3 regions of the Noviherbaspirillum album genome follow, and region 2 is predicted to be linked to each of the others. Evidence: predicted binding sites of a transcription regulator. Region 2 holds the regulator's gene; each other region holds the start of a gene.
The links. Region 2 encodes FNR, which switches genes on or off when oxygen is low (the NO sensors DNR and NnrR bind a similar motif). Its sites were predicted from a motif close to TTGATNNNNATCAA; they were not measured.
Positions count from the first base shown of each region.

Region 1: the regulator FNR is predicted to act here: its motif matches at 4,670-4,683, upstream of RY831_RS01850 (CsgE family curli-type amyloid fiber assembly protein).
Region 3: the regulator FNR is predicted to act here: its motif matches at 3,805-3,818, upstream of RY831_RS05470 (universal stress protein).

Region 1 is NZ_JAWIIV010000001.1:409,726-416,939, forward strand. Features, by position in the region: gene RY831_RS01820 (ATP-binding protein) at 1-299, opposite strand, end outside; gene RY831_RS01825 (anti-sigma regulatory factor) at 284-721, opposite strand; gene RY831_RS01830 (STAS domain-containing protein) at 749-1,108, opposite strand; gene RY831_RS01835 (STAS domain-containing protein) at 1,116-2,000, opposite strand; gene RY831_RS01840 (MYG1 family protein) at 2,411-3,391, opposite strand; gene RY831_RS01845 (hypothetical protein) at 3,904-4,365, shown strand; gene RY831_RS01850 (CsgE family curli-type amyloid fiber assembly protein) at 4,740-5,249, shown strand; gene RY831_RS01855 (helix-turn-helix transcriptional regulator) at 5,251-6,357, opposite strand; gene RY831_RS01860 (curli assembly protein CsgF) at 6,515-7,009, shown strand; gene RY831_RS01865 (CsgG/HfaB family protein) at 7,006-7,214, shown strand, end outside.
Region 2 is NZ_JAWIIV010000006.1:78,108-85,321, forward strand. Features, by position in the region: gene RY831_RS09290 (GAF domain-containing protein) at 1-1,072, shown strand, start outside; gene RY831_RS09295 (thiamine pyrophosphate-dependent dehydrogenase E1 component subunit alpha) at 1,217-2,194, shown strand; gene RY831_RS09300 (alpha-ketoacid dehydrogenase subunit beta) at 2,205-3,212, shown strand; gene RY831_RS09305 (hypothetical protein) at 3,251-3,727, shown strand; gene RY831_RS09310 (hypothetical protein) at 3,853-4,230, opposite strand; gene fnr (fumarate/nitrate reduction transcriptional regulator Fnr) at 4,691-5,452, shown strand; gene RY831_RS09320 (hypothetical protein) at 5,480-5,725, opposite strand; gene RY831_RS09325 (FixH family protein) at 5,970-6,506, opposite strand; gene ccoG (cytochrome c oxidase accessory protein CcoG) at 6,553-7,214, opposite strand, start outside.
Region 3 is NZ_JAWIIV010000003.1:124,724-131,937, reverse strand. Features, by position in the region: gene RY831_RS05485 (bifunctional diguanylate cyclase/phosphodiesterase) at 1-2,108, shown strand, start outside; gene RY831_RS05480 (DUF938 domain-containing protein) at 2,113-2,709, opposite strand; gene RY831_RS05475 (Mut7-C RNAse domain-containing protein) at 2,806-3,585, opposite strand; gene RY831_RS05470 (universal stress protein) at 3,921-4,748, shown strand; gene RY831_RS05465 (methyl-accepting chemotaxis protein) at 4,696-6,369, opposite strand; gene RY831_RS05460 (hypothetical protein) at 6,708-7,046, opposite strand.

The sequences.
Region 1 (7,214 bases), on a different contig from region 2:
CCGTCCTGCATGTTGAGGCCGAGATTGACGATGCCCGCGCCCTTGTCCAGGGCGATGATCTCGACTCCGGCGGCATCGCCGCCGGTCAGCGGCCGCAGCAGTATCTCGCCATGCCCGGCATGCTTGAGGATGTTGGTGGCCGCTTCGGTGATGGCAATGGCCACCTTGCCGGTCAGGGTTTCGTCCAACCCTTGCTTGCGTGCAATATCGGATCCGCCGCGGCGCACCGCCGCGATCTGGCTGGCTTCGTCGATCGGGAAGACGGCCTGCCGTCCCCCGGAGCTTAGAAGGGTTTCCATTTAGTGATTCTCACGGTGGTACCCTGTCCCGGGGCGGTTTGCAGGTCGAATTCATCGGAAAGCCGCTTGGCGCCGCTCAGGCCCAGGCCCAGGCCGCCGCCGGTGGTATAGCCGTCCTTCAGCGCCAGCTCGACGTCGGGAATGCCCGGGCCGGTATCGATGAAGGCGAGGGAAAGCCCGCGCCGCGTTCCATTTGCAAGCTTGACAATATGCGATTCCCCGCCGCCGCCGTAGCGCAGCGTATTACGCGCCAGTTCGCTGGCTGCGGTGACCATCTTGGTCTGGTCGATCAGGCTGAAGCCGACCGCGATCAGCGCTTCCCGCACCGCCTGACGCAGACGCACCACGTCCTCGTCCGTGCGCAAGGGAACGACAACTGCCTCAGCATCTTTTGTACTTAACACATCTGCCTTTCCGAGCATGTTCCGGTTCCAGGAGGCCGCCAGGCCTCAATCTTCGTCGGAACGCTGAAGCAATTGGATGCCCTGTTCGACGTTGAGTGCCGTGCGCACTCCCTCGAGCGTCAGTCCGAGTTCGACCAGGGTGATGGCAACGGCCGGCTGCATGCCGACCACCACGGTGCGGGCATCGAGAATCTTGGCCATCGCCGCCGTGTTGCTGATCATCCTGCCGATGAAGGAATCGACGATGTCGAGCGCGGAAATGTCGATCAGCACGCCGTTGGCGCGATCCTTGACGATCCTGGCCGTCAGGTCATCCTGGAGCGTCATCGCCAGCCGGTCGTGCATGTCGACCTGGATGGTCACCAGCAGCAGCCGGCCCATCCGTAAAATCGGAATACGGTCCATCAGGGCCTCACTGCTTGCTGTTGCTAGGGGTGTTGGAGTCGGAATGCGTGATGATGGCACCGGTGCGCTTGAGCGCAATGACGAAGGCGTCGGCCAGCGTAGCCTTGGTCAGCACGTCTTCCAGATTCACGCCGAGGTGCACGATGGTCTGGGCGATCTGCGGGCGGATGCCGCTGATGATGCAGTCGGCGCCCATCAGGCGGGCGGCAGCGACCGTCTTGAGCAGATGCTGGGCCACCAGGGTGTCGACGGTCGGCACGCCGGTGATGTCGATGATCGCGATCGAGGCGCCGGTTTCGACGATCTTCTGCAGCAGGCTCTCCATCACCACCTGGGTGCGCGCGCTGTCGAGGGTGCCGATCAGGGGCAGCGCCAGCACGTTCTTCCACAATTGCACCACCGGGGTCGACAATTCCAGCAATTCCTGCTGCTGCCGCATGATGACCTGCTCGCGGCCCTTCTGGTATTCGGCAATGGTAAACAGGCCGAGCTGATCGAACAGCGCGCCGGTCTGTGCCGTTTCCTCGACCAGCACTTCAGGCTGGCCCGCCAAATCCGTGCGCAGCAGCGCGAACAGCGGCTCCTTGAGCGAGAACACGAAAGTCGCGGTTTCAATGGGCGAGAAGCCCTGGCGCACGCGGGTCAGCGAAATGTCGGAAAGCAGCGCCTTGACATCACCCCAGGCGGGAGCATTGATGTCATAGCTCTGCCCTTGGGAGACCGCGGCGGCGAGCAGGGAAAGGAAACGGGACGCCTGCTGCAACATTTCATTCTCTGACGACTTGTCGCGCCTGACCATGCGGGAGAGCATGCTGTTGACCCATCCGTTCAGAAGCTGCTCGCTGTTGGAGGTCAGAACTTTGGCCAAGTGTCCCGTTGTGATCGAACTCATTGATTCTCCCAAATGAATGGCTGGATGGTGGCTATTGTTATGATCAGTAATAAGCGCGCCAGGAAATACACCATCCCATGCATTTCCCTTATGCATCGCTTGAATCAACTGCGGCGGCAAGCTGCCAGACGACCGGATATTCTATCAGCTAGCGAAAAATTCGATGATCAAGTACGTAGTGATTTTGAGAAATATCGAAGAAGCCGGTGCCCTAGTGGGGTGAGTTGGAAATTTGTTGAAGGCAAATGTGGCGAAATCGTGTCGAGACAAGGAGAAAAGCGTAGCAAGGCCGAGGCCTTGCGAGCATTTTTGACGCAGTATCGGCGCGATTTTCGTCCGCATTTGACCAACAAATTTTTAACACGCACCACTAGGCCAAGGCGGCAATTTCGATGCTGGCGGCCGGCAGGTCACGCCGACTGGACAGGCTCGTCGAGCGCCAGCCGAGCCATGCGCAATATGCCTTCGTAGCTGCGCGCTGCGGCAATGAAGAGATTGTTGTGGCAGAACCCGGCATCTTCCACACCAGTCACGGCCGCAAGCTCCGCGCCCTGCAACCCGGCCCAAGACGCCGGCAGATCCTTGCGTGCTTCGAAGGTGTCCGCCGCCGCCGGTACAGTGTGCAGCATGTAGCGCTGCTCGGCGATGTTATGGCTGATGACGAACAGCACATTCGGCATTTCATTGCGCACCACCGTTACCCATGGCAGCGCGCTGTTCTTAATGAACAGCAAGCGTCCCTGCTCCAGGCGCTCGGCACTGCGTACCTGCTCCAGCGCAAGCAAACCGCTCACACGGTATTTGACCGCATTGACCAGGATATCCCTGATGAATTCCATTGCCCTGCGAAATTGCGCCAGCCGCAGTTCGTCGGCCGCCGCCGCGCTGGGCGCTGCCTGCTCATCGAGCCAGTTGGGATTGAAACCGGAGATCACGGCCGAGAGGCCGTAGCTTCCCGGCGCATTCTTCGCTGCACCGGTATCGGCCATGTCCAGATATTGCACCAGGTCGCCGTCGATGGCATAAGCGATCTGGCGCGCGCTGTCTTCCGACAGCGTGTAAGAGGCATGTCGCTGGGCAATGAGGGCCACGCAGCGCGGCCCATGCTCTTTCCATACCAGTCCCGCGCTCGCATAGACCACGCCTGATTCCCTCGCGCCGGCAAAGCCTTTCTGATGATGATCGAAGCGGCCGGCCTTGGGATCCCATACGCCGCCGACATCGACGGCGAAGTCGGCGCCGGCAATGATGTCCATGTTGCGGGTGCGGACCAGATTGCAGTTGGGGAACACCAGGTCGAGGACGGCGACGGCCCAGACGTCGTCGGCGTGAAATTTTCCGGAGTGGGTGGCGATTAGCATGGTCGATGAATTGATGTAATGAGCATTCATTTTATAGAAGAGGCCCTGGAACAGGCGTCAAGATGCACTAGTGTTGATATGACAGGCGGTTCGCTCGGGACCGGCATCCCGTTTTCCTGCTCCGACGTTAATTTACAAACTGAAACATATAAGTTGAACAATATTTCCACACGAAACGACCTTTAATTTAGAATCCCTTGCCAGGGAAGCGCACGCCGCCGCCGCGCATTTCAACAAGCCAGCTCGGAAGAGACTTATTCAAGATCGCTTCCTGCAAGCCAGCCACTAACCACAGATCAACAACAGCCGGTGACTAATGATCAGGAAGCGTCGACGCGTGTTCGCGTCGTTGAGCAATCTCAGGAATCTGCCAGCGGCACTGTTGCCCCGCCGCTCCTCGCTGCTGCGCGGTTCATCAAGCAACGAGTGCGCCGTGCATACAATGATCGAGCGTCCGTCTATCAGCTACCCGCTGGAAGACGCATGAACTAATTGCCCTGCCGTCACAAGCGTGCAGGATCGAAAGGAATAGGTGAGTTGTCATGGTTATCAAGCCTGCCGTCCCGGCAACACGCACACGAACGCGCAAAACTGCGGAGAGTTCGGCGTCGGCACCACCAGCGGCAAAGCCGCGCCTGAAAAAGCCATCGATTTCCGTCAGCGACCGCTTGATGCTGCAAAAGGCTCAGCAGCAGAAAGAGTTACTGGAAAGGGCAATGGCGGCATTCGAGTCGATTGCCCCGAACCGTGAACAGTTTGCCGAGCTGATCGGCGTCTCGAAGCGTGGTCTGGACAAATGGCTTTATCCCTACGTACCCGGCAAACCCAAGTCCGAGCAGGACTGCCGCGAAATGCCGGAGCCGGTGCGCCGGCTCTTGATCATCATGATGGAACAACCATCCGCGGTTCGACTCGTTCAGCGCCTGGCTAGGAAACATCATGATTCGGGGGAAGACAATTCGGTTGCTGCAAAAAAGAGCGTCAAACGGAAAACGAAAGATTGATTTCTTAAAAATGCAAGGTCAGACTATTTAATACCTCTTAATCTGATTATTAATTAGGCCGACTCAACACTGACCTCACGGCAACACCGTGTGAATCACAACGCGGGCGAACATAAAATTTTTCGAGGCGCGCCGTTTCCCTAAAAGAAACTATGGCCATGCACTTCAATTAAGATACATGATTGAAGATATTTCATTTACGAAAAATCATGCATCTTTGAAAGATGCTTGATTTACTTAAGGTAACCGCATACCCGGCTGCTCTCAGCTTTCTCGAAGCAAGACCCCAATGGGGTCGACAAATTTGATTAGGATCAAGGCGGCAGATACCCTACCGGATGAAAGTGGCAGCATTCCTAGATCAGGAGGAGCCCATGAAGTCCGAGATGTCCGGCCTGCTCGCTCTCGTTTTAATGTTCAGTGTGCTCGGTTGTTTAGCACAAGAAACAAAGGGAATGAAAGCTGCGCCTCCACCGAAGCCGGATGCCGCAGGCGCCGCCGGAACGCCGACCCCGGCTCCCGAACTTTCACCAGCGGAAGCCCGGAAAACCCTGCAGGAGCAATATGGCGGAGTGGTGATCGACAACACCATCACGGTGGCGGGCCAAGACTTCTTTCGCTCCTTCTCTTTCTTCTGGCGCGAGAAGCCGATGAATGAACGTTACGCGGTATCGATTCACGAACGCCCATCCGCAAGGCTGGGCAACCAAGTCTGGGTAGAGCACAACAATACACGGGTCTACCAGACCATACTGCCCACCTTGCGGGCGCAGATCAATTTGATAGCGGATATCGCTGCAGCCAACTCCTACCAGACCATTTCCGATCTGGAGGTTCAGCGACTATTGTTTAAGGATCCGGACCTCGGCGCCGACGAGTTTTAAATTAATGTATCTGAGCGATGTTCGACACCATGCGGATGAGCCCGGTCTGGCGTTTGGTTCCCGTCTTGGCGAAGATGGATTTGAGATGCGTCCTTGTGGTCTCCTTGCTGATACCGAGGTTGTCGGCGGCATGATCCAGCGTGTCAACCTGAACCATCTGTTCCAGCAGGCGCTGCTCGGCCGCCGACAGCGAAAATGCGGAAGCCACCAGCGGAATCCACGATGCCTGCTGCGCGCAGCGCTGGTGTGCGACCAGCAGGACCAGGGGCGCGCCCTCGTCATCGGTCATGTGAGCGGGAAGAGGGATTCCGATCACCAGCGAACCCGGGTGCTCGCCGTGGCCGGAGATCAGCAGCGAACCGGGAGAGCCGTCGCTGCCGTCGCAGAGATCCTTGATGAAGCCTTCCAAGTGTCTGGCATGATTGTCCTTATGTGAATTGCCGTTTAAAGCAGCATCCTTTTCATCGGCGGTATGTCCGTGCAGCCAGGACCGTCCACTTTCATTCGCATATACCGGCCGGGCGGCCTGATTGACGACGATGACGGGAACATTGAAGCGGTCAATGATTTTCTGGCCGAGGCAGGATGACCGTATCAGTGACCGCAGGCGCGCGCGAAGCCTGACTGCTCGCGGAAGCGGTCGAAGCAACTCTGCAAGTTCGCAGGACGCAACCGGGTTCCGGGATCTGTGCTGATCCTCGACGAGCACCAATACATGCGTGGTGCGCCTGCTTGCGAACAACGGGAACCAGCGCAGCTTTACACCGTGGCTGGTGAACTGTACATCGATCTCCGACGTACTGCATTGCGGATAGAAGGCGGGGTCCGTCCCGCTCTTCATCTGGCATACCGAACAGCATCGACGCGCAGCCTCGATGGCGCATGCGCTTGCACTGTGCTCCTGCAAGTGGGTCTCGAGATGTGCAGCTCCATAGCCATGGGTTTCCTTAACCGTCAGTAACTGGGTATCGTTATGCAATTGCATTATCGATACGGCATCGCATTGCAGGCATGCAGCGAAACCTTCAAGCGCTTCATGCCATGCAGCTTCATCATTCACACCCTCGTACAGCCGGGCGACGAGATGGGGATGGCTTAGCGCGGCCATGCAGTTCTCCTTATTCCCAATGGGGTATTCATATTTTCATAATGAATACCGGCGGATTTGATTAAGAACAAACGAATCACCCAAACTGGGGATGGCCTGACGACCGCAAGTTAAATACGATGCACCCATCGAGTCCTTAACCAGCACGGTGCATCCCATGAAAAAGAATGGCGATTTCCATAGCGTAGAGACGCGCAGCAAAATCATCACAATCCGCTCGATGACCGCATCAAACATGACTATTGTTCTCGCGGGCTTGGTCGCAAGCCTTGCCGCACCGGCAGGCAAGGCCACAGAGCTGATCTATACGCCGATCAATCCGGCGTTCGGCGGCAATCCGAACAACGGACCTGCGATGCTTGCTACCGCATCTGCGCAAAACAAGCACAAGGATCCGGAGGAGGAAGCAAGAAGAAACTTGAGCGAAACACCCCTTCAGAACTTTAATGAAACGTTGCAACGTTCGGTGCTGAGCAGGATTGCTTCAGCGGCAACCGGCCAGGTGCTGGACGCGGGCGGGCGGCTGATACCCGGCACGGTGGATTCGGCAAACTTCAGGATCAGCGTCAATGACATCGGCGGCGGTTCACTAGAGATCGTAACCACCGACAAGACGACAGGCGTCTCCACTTCCTTCCAGGTGTCCCAATGAAGCGCATTGCCGCATCTGTCATTTTCATGTCGGTGTTGATGGTGGGCTGCACCACCATGCAACCGCCGCAAGAAGTCAATAACAAGGCGGTGCTGTCTCCTCCCACGCCGACCACGCGCGATCTGCTGCGCCTGCCGGAACCCAAAGGGCGCGTTACGGCGGCCGTCTACACGATCCGGGATCAGACCGGCCAATACAAGGCTGC
Region 2 (7,214 bases):
CGGTCCTTTGTTCGAAAGCATGAAGGCCAAGCTGGCCGGCATCGCTTCGCAGACCGGCATGAGCGGCGTGTTCCGCCTGCTCGGCGCGGACGTCTTCCGCGTCGACGACATCCAGCAAGTGCCCGGCGAATCCATGCCCATGCCGCCGCCGCAGCGCAACCTGCTGTCCGCCCTGCGCAATGCCAGCGAACGCCTGTCGGCCTGTGTCGACCTGGACAGGCTTCTGTCCGCGACGCTGGCCTGCCTGCAGGATCAGTTCGGCATCGGCCATACGATGATCCTCATGCTCGACCAGGCCGGCGAGCGGCTTTATACGGTGGCCAGCCACGGTTACGAGATTTCGGGAATCGGCTCGGAAATACCGATGGGGCAAGGCGTGATCGGCGTCGCCGCGCGCGAGGGCGTGCCGATCCGCATCAGCCACATGACTTCCGAATACGCCTACAGCCGCGCGATCCGGGAGTGCGCGGAAGACAGCGGGATGGCGGCGGCGCTGGAAACCGAAATACCGCTGCCCGGCCTGAAATCGCCGCGCAGCCAGCTGGCCGTGCCGATTGTCGCCGGGCAGCGCACGCTTGGCGTGGTCTACGTGGAGAGTCCGCAAGACTTGCGCTTTACCTATGACGACGAGGATGCGCTGGTCAGCCTGGCACGGCAGTTGGGCATGTCCATCCTGCATCTGCAGAGCGCCGCGGAATGCGGCGACGAAACTGCGGCACCCGCCGCCGCCGCACCGCCGGGCCCGCAAGGCACGCCGCTTCCGGTACGGCATTTCGCCGGCAACGATTCGGTGTTCCTGGGCGACGATTATCTGATCAAGGGCGTGGCAGGCTCCATTTTCTGGAACCTGTTGCGCGATTATGCGGAGAAGGGTCGCACCGAATTCAGCAACCGCGAACTGCGGCTTGATTCGCGGATTCGGCTGCCGGATGTCAGCGACAATCTTGAAGCCCGCCTGCTGCTGCTGGGCAAGCGCCTGGTCGAACGCAATGCAGCCATGCGCATCGAAAAGACCGGGCGCGGGCGCTTCCGGCTGCGCGTGGATCGCCCGATTTCATTGCTGCAGGAATAGACTTCCTTACTCTTCCGCCAGCCGATTCTTAAAACTTCATTCAAACAATCTTAAAAAAACCTTAAGCCCATGCGGACGGCGGTTTCCACCCGTCGTGCTGCAGTAGACTTCGTCCCCATTCCGATCAACCCGGGAAGGACGAACATGACTCAGATTTCAGCCAGCAGCAGCACAGGCGGTCGCAGCCCGGCATCCATGCTCGAATGCATGATGCTGATCCGCGCCTATGAAGAAAAGACCGCAGAGATTCAGGCATCGGGCGCCGCCGCCGGCACCTGCACCTCCGTCGGCCAGGAAGCTTCCGCGGTCGGCGTGGTCGCCGCGCTTGACGGCGACGACTGCATCCTGACCAACCACCGCAGCGCCGGCCATCTGCTCGCCCGCGGCGCGGACGCCGGCCGCCTGCTGGCCGAAGTCATGGGCCGCAGCACCGGCTACTGCAAGGGCAAGAGCGGCTCCCTGCATATCTCGGCGAAGGAACTCGGCGTGCTGCTGACATCCACCATCGTCGGCGGCGAACTCTCGCTGGCCACCGGCGTCGCGCTCTCGAAAACCATGCTGGACGAACCCGGCATCGTTGCCTGCTTCTTCGGCGACGGCGCCGCCTGCGAAGGCATCTTCCATGAATCGCTCAACCTGGCATCGGTGTGGAAGCTGCCCATCCTCTACGTCTGCGAAAACAACCAGTGGCAAGCCTATGTGCACCGCAAGGAAACCATGAGCGGCGACCATGTGAGCGACTGGGCGAAAAGCTACGACATGCAAAGCCGCACCGTTGACGGCAACGATGTCGAAGCCGTGCACGCGGCGGCCGTCGAAGCGGTTGCTTGCATCCGCGAAACCGGCCGGCCTTATCTGCTGGAAACCTATACCTATCGCCTGCGCGGCCACTTCGAACCGGACGACCAGGCCTATGTCGACCAGGATGAACTCGCGCGCTGGCGCGCGAAGGACCCGGTCGCGCTGATGCGGCAGCGCCTGGCCGCGCGCGGCGAGCTGAGCACCGCCGATATCGCGGTGATCGAGGAGCGCGTGCGCGAGCGGATCGAGCAGGCCGCGCGCTTCGCCGCGGAGTCGCCCTTCCCCGCCATCTCCGAACTCGCCACCGATGTCTACGCCTGAGGAGTCCAGCATGAACAAGATGACCGTCAATGAAGCGATCGGCCAGGCGCTGGCCGAGGAAATGCGGCGCGATCCGCGCGTGCTGATGTTCGGCGAAGGCGTCGCCACCAAGCGGCCTGAGCTGGTGAATGAATTCGGTGCAAAACGGGTGCGCAATACGCCGCTGGCCGAAGGCATTATTGCCGGCACCGCGGCAGGCGCGGCCGCCACCGGCCTGCGCCCCGTGGTCGACCTGCTGTTCGCGCCCTTCCTCTGCTTTGCGATGGATGAAATCGTCAACAGCGCCGGCAAGCTGCGCTACCTCTCCGGCGGCCAGTTCGAATTCCCGATGGTGGTGATGGCCATGACCGGCGCCGGCTGGACCGTCGGCGCGCAGCATAACCACAACCTCGAAGCCTGGTTCGTTCACAGCCCGGGCCTGAAAGTGGTGATGCCGTCCAATGCCGCCGATTTCAAGGGACTGCTCAAGGCGGCGATCCGTGACGACAATCCGGTATTGTTCTTCATCGACCTCGCGCTCGGCTACGTGCCGGGCGATGTGCCGGAGAACGAGCATGTCATCCCCCTGGGCAAGGCCGCCGTCGCGCGCGTAGGCAGCGATGTCACCATCGTGTCCTATGCCAAGATGGTCGGCAGCTGCCTCCAGGCAGCAGAGGCACTGGCGGCAGAGGGCATCTCGGCGGAAGTGATCGACCTGCGCAGCCTCAAGCCGCTGGACGAGGAAGCCATCCTGCGTTCGGTGCGCAGGACGGGCCGCCTGCTGGTCGTGCATGAAGCCAGCCGCATGTGCGGCGTCGGCGCCGAAATCAGCGCCATCGTCTCGGAACAGGCCTTCGATGCGCTCAAGGCGCCGATCGTGCGCCTGACCGGTCCGGATGCTCCGGCAGCGTCGAGCTATCCGCTGGAACAGGCTTTCCTGCCGCAGCCGGGAGCCATTGCGGATGCCGCGCGCAGGCTGGCCGGGCGCGACCGCCTCGGCCCCCTGCATCTGACCGATTCGGCAGCACTCACAGTCTGAATATCTCCACCATTCCCAATACCCCGGAAGGAAACATCATGAACACCACAGCGTCCCTTACTGTCTCCAATGACCGCATCGATTCCGCCAGGCGCGGCGACGATGGTAACGGCGGCGATCGCGCCAGCGCGCCGCCCTTCTCGGCGGTCGGCATCATCTGGCTCAAGCTGGCTGTCGTATACCTGATCATCGGCGTCGGCATGGGCATCATGATGGGCGCCAGCCGCGACTTCACGATGCGGCCCGTCCATGCGCACGTCAACCTGCTCGGCTGGGCGACCATGGCCCTGGCCGGGCTGATCTACAGCGTGTTCCCGGCCGCAGGCCAGAGCAAGCTGGCGCGACTGCATTTCTGGCTCGCCAATCTCTCGCTGCCTGTCATGGCGGTTGCCCTAGGCATGGTCGTCACCGGGACGGCGGCCCTGGTGCCGGTGCTGGCCGCATCGGAGATCGTGGCTGCGCTCGGCATCCTGGTTTTCGCAGCGAACCTTTTCCTCAATCTGAAGGCTCGCTGATCAGCTGACACGCCTGGCGTTCGGCATTGGCTACTCTTCGCGGAAAGTCATGCGCGCACATGACTGCCAATGGCCTGCAACCAAGACCCGAAAAACGGCCTGTAACGACAGGCCGGCGAGCGGGCCTACGAAACCATGTTGTAAAGGAAATTGCCCGCCGAGAACAGCTCGTTGGCGGGAATACCTGAAAAATTGCCCTGTTTGAATAGTTTGGAAAAGGCGCTGAACGCCTCGTCCTCCATTCCCATGCCGTTTTTCAGAATATTAAGAAGCGCATCCGTCTTACCCTGTCCCAAGTCCTTCATCAGGTCTTTGAAACCATTGACCAAACCCTTATCCCCGTTTTTCCCGGTGAGGTTGTCCTTGTTGTGATCTTTCTTGAAGAAGTTGGCCGTAAGGTCCGCAATTTCTCCGCCATTCTTTTTCACGAAGGCGCTTGCCTGTGGAGCGGCGGCCAATCCCGCGCGTGTAATCCCTGCGAGTCCGAGCACTGGTAAAGCCATTTCTTTTCTCCTTGATTAATTCGGATTGATCAACGTCTGCTGCTAATAGGTGTTATGCCGAACCACCTTGTCAGTTCGGTTCATCCAGGATTTGGAACCCGATCCGGAGCCAGCATCCCGTCTGCGAATAACAAGGTGTTCATGCGCGCCACACTAGTAAGTGTTTTGCCGATCGTTCCAGTTCGGATTTATTTTACGGAGCAGCGAAAGAAGCATCCGGGCTCGCACAGATCATTCCCGCAACCGGGAATACATGAGGAGTTGGCCAGGCGACTGCCGGAAGCGCCAAGGATAGGCAAACGCCGGCAAACGCTGGCAAACCCTCCTGCGGCGCGAGGAATGCTTTAATATTTTTCAGTTGACGCGAGCGTTGGCACACCCCTTGCTACATGACTGCAAAACCGACCGGCAGCCGCGATGAAAATCCGATGCCGCTGCCAGACTCCAAGGAAACGCCGTCATGACACAAGCACAAGCCCTCGTCCGCCAGCCCGCCACATCCCGTTCGCGTGAAATCAGCGCACGCTGCTCCGCTTGCAGCATGCATCAGATCTGCCTGCCGATGGGCCTCGAGGAAAAGGATATGGACCGTCTCGACCAGATCATAGGCCGCCGCCGCAAGATCGCCCGTGACAGCCACCTGTACCGCGTCGGCGATCCGTTCACCAATCTGTATGCGATCCGTCTCGGTCACTTCAAGACGCACCAGGTCAACCCAAGCGGCGACCAGCAGGTGACCGGCTTCCAGATGGCTGGCGAACTGCTCGGCATGGATGCGATCAGCACGGAACGTCATCACTGCGACGCGATCGCGCTGGAAGACAGCGAGGTTTGCGAAATCCCGTTTTCGCGGCTGGAAGGCCTGTTCGGGGAAATGCCGCAGCTGCTGCACCACTTCCACCGGATGATGAGCCAGGAAATCACGCGCGAGCAAAGTGTCATGCTCCTGCTTGGCAACATGCGCGCCGAACAGCGCTTCGCCGCTTTCCTGACCAACCTGTCGTCTCGCTATTCGATCCGGGGCTACTCCTCGACCAGCTTCCAGCTGCGCATGACGCGTGAGGAAATTGGCAACTACCTGGGGCTGACGATTGAAAGCATCAGCCGCCTGCTCTCGAAATTCAAGAAGCGCGGCTGGATCAAGGTCAGCAACCGCGACCTCGAATTGCTCGAACCGGTAACGCTCAAGGCGGTCGCCGCAGGCACCCAGACCTGCGCCTGAAACGCGCCGCCGGCTCCTTCCGGACGGTTACAGCGGAACGCGCCGCCCTTTATCGTCGGGCACGTTGAGCAGATAGCAAGTCAGCATGCTTGCCAGGCTGCAGAATCCCCAGAAACAGAAGAATCCCAGGCTGTAGACGCCGAGCGGATTCAATTCGACATGCGCGCCGCCGATCGCGATGTCGCGGGGGTCGAATAGTGAAAAGAAAAAACCTTCGGCCACAATAGCGACCAGAAACGACGGCCACAGGACTGCCATGATCAGTCTTGCCATTGTCACCTCCTCATCTTGCCTGTCCATGAACGACGGACAGGCATTGTTTTCCATTAAAGCGGATTCGCTCTGGCAGCCTTGCGTGATACGTGAATTCCCGAATACGGGAATTCACGTGAAAACCGCTCGCAAAATCGGGAATGGCCCCATGCCTGCCTTCCAGCACTCCTTGCCCCTCCCGGCACCGCCAGCTATGCCAGCTATGCGAGGTGGCGCCAGATTTCGCCCCGCTACTTCCGAATGATCAATCCGTCCGGTCGGCGCTCAGCTCGACCGAGCGCTGCACCGGCCAGTCCCAGACGTCGTGCAGTCGCCAGTTGCGGCCCGCACCTTCCATCGATACCTGCCAGCGTGCGCGGTCAAGCATCGGCAGCGCAACGGCGAAGCTGCCTTCCGCATCCGGCTGCACCTGCAGCACAACGTCTTTCTGGGGCTGGGTCGAATGCACCAGCTTGATGGTCAGCGAGCTTCCGACGGGCTGGCCGAGGCTGCGCACGTTTCCGAGCAGCCGGCCCGAGGAAGCGTCATAGCGGATCGAGGCCCGCAGCTTCATGCTGGCGGCGACCCGGTCCCGGCTCAAGTCCTGGTTGATGGCCTTGCCTTGCTTGTAATAGTCGTCCACCACCAGCGCATCCTGCCGGGTGAATGCAATCCAGGTGGTATGGATGCCGGCGATCACCACGATGATCGGGCCGAGCATCAGCAGCCACGGCCAGCGATGGGCGTACCAAGGTGCCGAGGACACCTTGGATGCGGCGCGGCGAGAATTTGTCGATTGCATGATGCACTCCTTCATTGATTCGTTGATTGCGTTGGCCGGTTCGTATTTAACGGGGCACGATGAAAACCGCTTGTTCCTCGACCCGCAGCCGTTCATCGTCTTCCGCCTTCAGTTCGAACCAGATCTTGTTCGATCCCTTTTCACCCTTGCCGTGGGCGATGCGCACCCGGACCGGCACGGCGCGGGAAGCGGTAGGCTCGAGCAAGACTTCGTCTTCCGTCGCCAGCGCGATGCTGTCGATGCCCTTGACCGAAATCCGGTAACGGTGCGGCCGTTCGTCGGTATTCATGATCTGCAGGCGGTAGACGTTTTCGATCATGCCGTCCTCCACTTCGCGGCCCATCGAGCCGCGGTCGCGAATCACGTCCAGCTTGACCAGGTCGCGCCCGATCAGCGATGCGAACGACATCCCGACGATCAGCATCAGGATCGCACTGTAGATCAGCACGCGCGGGCGCAGGACTCGCTTGCGGATGTCCGCGCTGCCCAGGCCCTTCTCCATCGCGTTCTCGGTCGCATAGCGGATCAGTCCGCGCGGCGCGCCGGTTTTGTCCATCACCATGTTGCAGGCGTCGACGCAGGCGGCGCAGCCGATGCAATCCGACTGCAGGCCATTGCGGATATCGATGCCGGTCGGACAAACCTGCACGCACATCGAGCAGTCGATGCAGTCGCCGAGCGCCGCCTTGTTCACATGCCGCCCGCGCG
Region 3 (7,214 bases), on a different contig from region 2:
TGATGGAAGACATCGAGGCGCGCAAGCACGTGGAGAGAGAGCTGGCGCAAAGCGAAAGCGAGTTGTCGGAAGCGCAGTCGCTGGCCCAGATCGGCAGCTGGAACTGGAATCTCGAAACGAATGAATTTACCTGGTCGGACGAACTGTACCGGTTGTATAAGGTCAGCAAGAACCTGTTTCCCTCAACGCTCGACAACGTCCGGCAGCTCATTCACCCGGATGACCGCGAAGCCATGGGCCGTGCGATCGCGGCATGCCGCGACACCGGCCAGCCGTTTTACCTCGAATACCGGATCATTCCGCCCGGCGGCAGCGTGCGCAATGTCGCCGGGCGCGGGCAGTTGCAGAAGGACGAGAACGGCCGGGCGGTAAAGATGTTCGGCACGGTGCAGGACATCACCCACATCAAGGAGGCCGAGGTTTCCCTTCGGGAAGCGGAGGAACGCTACCGCACTGTCGTCGAACTCTCGCCCGACGCCATCCTCGCGCAGCAGGACGGCCGTTTCGTACTGGCCAACCAGGCGGCCGTTTGCCTCTTCGGCGCGTCGCATGCCAGCCAGATCATCGGCCGTTCGCTGTATGAATTCCTGCTGCCGCAGTTCCACGACGCCGTGCGGCAGCGCATCGAGCATGTCCAGGAGGGCGAGGCCGTGGGGCCGGCCGAGCTCGGCATCAGGCGACTCGACGGCGTGGCTGTGGACCTGGAGCTCAATTCCTCGGTGTTCATGTATCGCGGAAGGCCGGCGTCGCTATTCATCGCCCGCGACATCACCGAGCGCAAGCGCACCGCGCAGCAGATGGCATACCTTGCGCATTACGATTCGCTGACCGGCCTGCCTAACCGCATCCTGCTGTACCAGCGCCTGGAGCATGCGCTGTCGATCGCGGAACGGCCCGGAAGATCGGTCGAGGTCCTGTTTCTCGACCTCGATCGCTTCAAGCTGATCAACGATACGCTAGGACACGCCGCCGGCGACCTCGTGCTCAAGGAGGCGGCCAGGCGCCTGGAGAACATCCTGCGTGAATCCGATACCGTGGCGCGGCTCGGCGGCGATGAGTTCGTCGTGCTGGTGGAGAATGTCGACGAGCCGCATCGCGGCAATGTGATCGCGGAAAAGATTCTCTCCGCTTTTCGCCCTCCGCTCGTTATCGGCAACGAGACGCTGGTCATGAGCACCAGCATCGGCATCAGCAGCTATCCCAGCGACGGCACCGACGTGGAGACGCTGCTCAAGCACGCCGACACCGCGATGTACCAGGCCAAGCAGGTGGGACGCAACAACTATCGCTATTACTCGCCTGAGATGAACCGGCATGCGGAAGAAAGGATCGCGATGGAAACCGCGCTCAGCCGGGCCATCGAGAACAACGAGCTTTTCATCCTCTACCAGCCGAAGATGGATGTGATGAGCAACCGCATCAGCGGCATGGAGGCGCTGCTGCGCTGGAATCACCCGGTGTTCGGCGCGGTGCCCCCGCAGCGCTTCATCCGCTTGGCCGAAGAAGTGGGCCTGATCCATTCCATCGGCTACTGGGCGATCCGCAACGCATGCCGGCAGAACCGCGAATGGCAGAGGATCAATCCGGCACGGATGAAAGTGGCGGTCAATCTGTCGGCACGCCAGCTCGGCGACGACAAGCTGATCGACAACATCACCAATATCCTTGCCGAAACCATGCTGGAGGCCCGCTACCTCGAACTCGAAATAGCGGAAAGCGCCGTCATGGCAGACCCGGACAAGGCCATCGCGGTGCTCAACGCGCTGCGCGACATCGGCGTCAGCGTGGCCATCGACGACTTCGGCGCCGGCTATTCGTCATTGGCCTATCTGAAGCAGTTCCCGATCCGTGCCGTGAAGATAGACCAGTCTTTCGTGCAGGGCGTGCCTTTCAGCCGCAGCGATGCGGCAATCACCAAGGCCATCATCAACCTCGCGCACAGCCTCGAATGCAGCGTGATCGCGGAAGGCGCGGAAACCCAGCAGCAGTTCGACTTCCTGCGCGACAACGATTGCGACAGCGTGCAGGGCTTCTTCTTCAGCGAGCCGGTATCGGCCGAACATTTCACCGACCTGCTGCGCGTGCAGGCGAACCTGCACATTCACTGAAGCATCAGGCGGTTTTGATCCAGACGAGCAGGCGGTTGTTGGCCGGCATCGCATGGTCGGCCGCCAATTCCAGGCCATGTCCGCGCGCCAGTGCATCCATCGCCTCGAAGTCGCGCAGGCCCATGTGCGCGGCACGTTCCCTCAGCGAGGCATCGAACCGGGCATTGCTGTCGCTGGTGAAGCGTCCGCCGTAGTTGAAGGGCCCGTAGATGCAGACGGCCCCGCCGGGCCGCAGCACGCGCGCGATGCCGGCAAACATTGCCACCACCTCATCCCACGCCATGATGTGGCAGGTATTGGCGGTGAATACCGCGTCGAAGGATTGCTGCGGCCAGGGGCCGGCGGCGGTATCGAGCGCGATCGGCGGCAGTACGTTGGACAGGCCGGCCTCGGCAATCCACGCCTGTATGCTCGGATGGTTCTGCGGAAGGTCGCTGGTCTGCCAGCTCAGGTGCGGCAACGCGGCACCGAAGTAGACCGCATGCTGACCAGTGCCGCTGCCGATTTCCAGCACGCGGCCGGCATTGGCAAGCACGCCGCGCAATATCTGGAGGATGGGATCGCGGTTGCGTTCGCAGGCGGTGGAGTAGAGTTTGTTCATGCGCGGGAGGATATGGATTGCCGATGCCGCGTTATAGCAGAAAAATGCAGGATGCTCTTCCTTCATGCAACTCTTGCCCGCGGGGGGGTGCCGCATTTATTTGCGCACGGATCCGTCTTCCTGCCCGGCGACGCTTTCCTCGCCGAGCATCCGGGCCACGCGCTGGCGCATCCTGGCGACGTGCGAACCTTCCCAGTAGACCTGCGCGCAGCCCTGGCACTCATAGAAGCGGTCATATGCCTTTCGACTGTGGTCGGGAACGCGTTCCTGCACATCGGACTTCGGTACGCTTTGCAGCAGGCCGTTGCAGTTGAGGCAGCGGCTGAAGGCATTGACCGCGGCCGCCAGCCGGAAACGGCTCAGCACTTCGGCCATCTGCAAATCGCAAGCCACCGAGTGCAGGTAACAGCCGCGCACGATTTCCTTTCGTATCAGCAAGTCGCGGTCACGCGTGAGCACGATCCTGTCTTCGCTGGCGGCTATGCGCGCCACTTCGGCATCACTGTAATCGTTGCGGTAGAGCACATCGAAACCGAGCATGCGCAGGTTGCGCGCCAGTTGGCCCAGGTGCGCATCCGCGATGAACCTGTCGACGCCCTGCGGCGCCGGGCGCAGCCTTGTTAAAGGCGTCACATCGATGTCGTGAAACGACGGATAGACACTCACCCGTTCGCCATCCTGCAGCCTGTGCGAGAAATCCACCGACACGCCATCCACCAGGATGAGCTCGACCTCGGTATGGGGAACCCCGAGCGCCTCGATCATGTGCTTGACGCTCGCATCGCGCGAACAGACGTGGCTGAAACACTGCTGGCGCTGCCAGGGCGCAAGAAAATTATTCAGCTCGGCATAGAAGCGGAAATAGGCGACGGTCACCGGCGGCTCATTCCGCGGCCGGCAGCGCCGTCAGGCTGGGAAGGCTTGGATTGCCTGTGTGCAAGGCAATGGCGAAAGGCGTGCTGAATGCGAAGGCTGCAAAGCTTGGACAAGCGCATGGGAACTCCATTGGCGGCGCAATACTTCTCATTCTATGGTGGGTGCTCCTGAAATCAAGCCGGCTTTTGCGCCGTTCCGGGCGCGGCCATCGACGAGGCCTTGATGCGTCTCAAACCGCACCGATTCGGCATGCTACGCCCCGATGGTTTGACGCTAAGGTGGCGGCATCGAGAGCAAGCCGCGTTGCCGTTCGTGCCACGGCAAACGATGAAGCCATGTCTTACAAAACCATCCTGGTGCATGTCGATGAATCCGCCTCGGCTGGTGAGCGCATCAAGATTGCCGCCGCAGTCGCCATGACGGAACAGGCACACCTGATCGGCACCGCGACCACCGGTGCATCGCGTTACCTGGTGCAGGCCCGCATGCTGGCCGAACTCGACCCCAACCTGCGTACCCATCTTGATTTCCTGCGTCACCGCGCTCGGCAGGGTCTTGAGGATTTCGAATCCAGCGTGCAGAAGCTGGGGCTGTCCTCGTACGAGAAGCGGCTGGTCGACGATGAGGCCGGCGGCGGCATTTGCCTGCAATCACGCTATGCCGACCTGGTGGTGATCGGACAAAACGACCCGGAGGAGCGATCACCGGTCGTCATGCCGGATTTCGCCCAGTTCGTGGTACTGAATTCGGCCCGGCCGGTATTGGTGGTGCCGCATACCGGCCGCTTCGACAATATCGGCACGCGCGTGCTGATCGCCTGGGATGCCGGCATGGAAGCGGCTCGCGCCGTTGCCTCCGCGCTTCCCCTGCTGCGGCGCGCCCAGCATGTAGAGGTCGTCAGCTTCGATGCGCGCAGCCAGTCAATGTCGCCGGGCCGCGACCTCGCGCAATACCTGGCACGCCATGGAATACATGCGGAAGTCTTGCAGCGGCAGCCGGAGGGCGCCGTAGGCGAGGCGCTGATCGGCCTTGCCGACACCCGCGGTTCCGACCTGCTGCTGATGGGCGCTTACGGCCACATGCGGTTCCGCGAACTGATGCTGGGCGCGGTCACGCGCGCGGTGCTGGAAGCGACACGCGTACCGGTGCTGATGTCGGCATGACGATGGCGGCCTGCGGCAGGCTGGATTCAAGGCCAAGGAACCGGCCCTGGGAGTGCTCCTGCTCATGGTCGCCTGCCAGCTTGAAGATGCCGACCACCCGGGTCAGGCTGACGGCCTGATCCTGCAGCGACGCCGCTGCTGCCGCCGCTTCCTCGACCAGGGCGGCATTCTGCTGCGTTACTTCGTCCATCTGATTGACAGCCTGGTTGACCTGCTGGATGCCGTCGGTCTGTTCCTTGCTCGCCACCGAAATCTCGCCCATGATGTCGGTGACGCGGCGCACGCTCTGCACGATTTCCTGCATGGTGGCGCCGGCTTCATCGACCAGCCGCGCGCCTGCATCCACTTTTTCCACCGAATCGTCGATCAGCGTCTTGATTTCCTTGGCGGCGGCGGCCGAACGCTGGGCAAGCTGCCTCACTTCGGTGGCCACCACGGCGAAGCCCCTGCCCTGTTCGCCAGCCCGCGCGGCTTCCACGGCGGCATTGAGCGCAAGAATATTGGTCTGGAACGCGATGCTGTCGATGACGCCGATGATGTCGACGATGCGCCGTGCGGAGGTATTGATGGAACCCATGGTTTCGACCACCTGCATCACCACCGTGCCGCCTCTCACCGCCACTTCGGATGCCGACAGTGCCAGGCGGTTGGCCTGCTCGGCGCTGTCCGCATTCTGCTTCACCGTCGCGGTCAGCTCCTCCATCGACGACGCGGTCTCTTCCAGCGAGCTGGCCTGGCTCTCGGTACGCGCCGACAGATCCTGGTTGCCGGTGGCAATCTGGCCCGATGCGGTGGCAATGGTTTCCGTGCCGCTCCGGACTTCGCGGACGATGCCGACGAGGCTGGCATTCATGTCTTTCAGCGCCAGCAGCAGCTGACCGGTCTCGTCGCTGGTGTTGACGGTGATGTCATTGCTGAGATCGCCCGCGGCCACCCGCCGCGCGACATCGACTGCGGAAGCAAGCGGCCTTGCAATGGCATGCACCAGCCAGATGCAAATCACGGTGCCGAGCAGTACAGCAAGCAAGATGCCGGCCGCACACGAGATCTTGACCCAGTAGTGAATGCGCTGATTGCGTTCATAATCCAGCCGCGCTGCTTCCAGGTGATGCCGCATGAGCGCCGACACCGCCTCGTCGACCGGTGCGGCAAATCCTTCCAGTCCGCCATGCACGATGCGAGACGCGGTGGCGGCATCGCTGGCGCGCAGCGCGGTGATGGCCGGGTTCAGGCCCTGTTCCAGGAATCGCTTGCGGGCAGCTTCGAATCCTTCCATCAGCGCCGCTTCTTCGGGCGTCTGTCGCTCCTTCACGCCGAGCGACAGCGTCTTCCATGCCGCATCGATTTCGCCGATGCGCTTGCCGATCGCATCGAGCCGCCGTCCTGTTTCGGCCGGCTCGCCATCCAGGGCATCCGCCAGTTCGATCCGGTTCTTTTCCATCAGCCGGACAAGCTGGTCGAGCTGGCTGACCGGCAGCAGCCGATGCCGATAATTGTCTTCCAGGCCGGCATTGGCCAGCGACAGGCTGCCCAAGCCGATCACGCCTCCGGCGATGCACATGAGGGACAAGAAAGCGACGACGAAGATGAGGCGCGATTTGATGGTCAGGCTGGGTAGCATTGGAACGTCCCTCTATGGCTGATGAGCGTTTCCGGGACAAGCGGAAGACGTATCGCAGCATAGAGAGCGGCACTCGCAAAAACATTGATCTGGGTCAATTATTTCCGGAGGTGCAAGACTCGGCCCGGATTCATGTGGACCGTATCGGATGGAAATCTTAGAGGAGATGAAACGATGACGCCGGTCCTGGGACCGGCGCGTACACGTCGCCGCGAGCGAGGCGATAAGTCCAGCAATAACCAACAATCACAGCGGAGCCGAATCCCACATGAGGCTGCTGCCGCACTTTGCATCAGCCTGCGACATGCGCCACCGTGCAGATGCAAAGCTGGACCGGGTTAATGCATGCTGGCCTGGTTCTGCTGGGGCTGGGCGGGCGCGGCATCCGGTGCCGGTTTCGGCTTGCCCTGGGCATCGCTCAGGCGATACTTGGTACGGCGATCGCCCATCAGATCGCGCAGCTCGCGGATGCTCATGCCGGTGGTTTCATGCATGCGGATCAGCAGCGATGCGCCGATCGGCAGACGGCGGTGGCGAATCTTGCTGATGACCGGCGGCGCGACTTCAAGCATGCGCGAGAGCGCCGCATCGTTCTTGAGATTCATTTTTTCAAGCAGAGTATCCAGAAGGCGATTCGGATCGTAGCTTTCCTGTCCTGCCAACGCGTGTTCAGTCATGATGATGTGCTCCTGTGGTGACGTTGTAACCGATCGTACTCGGGTGTAACAAATGACAACTTGACACTGATTAAGTTTCCTACCACACCAGAAATTGTCTCCATTTTTTTCTTGAACTGCGGCAGCGCAAATAAGCGTCGATTAGCCTGCCCAGGCAACCATTCAAGA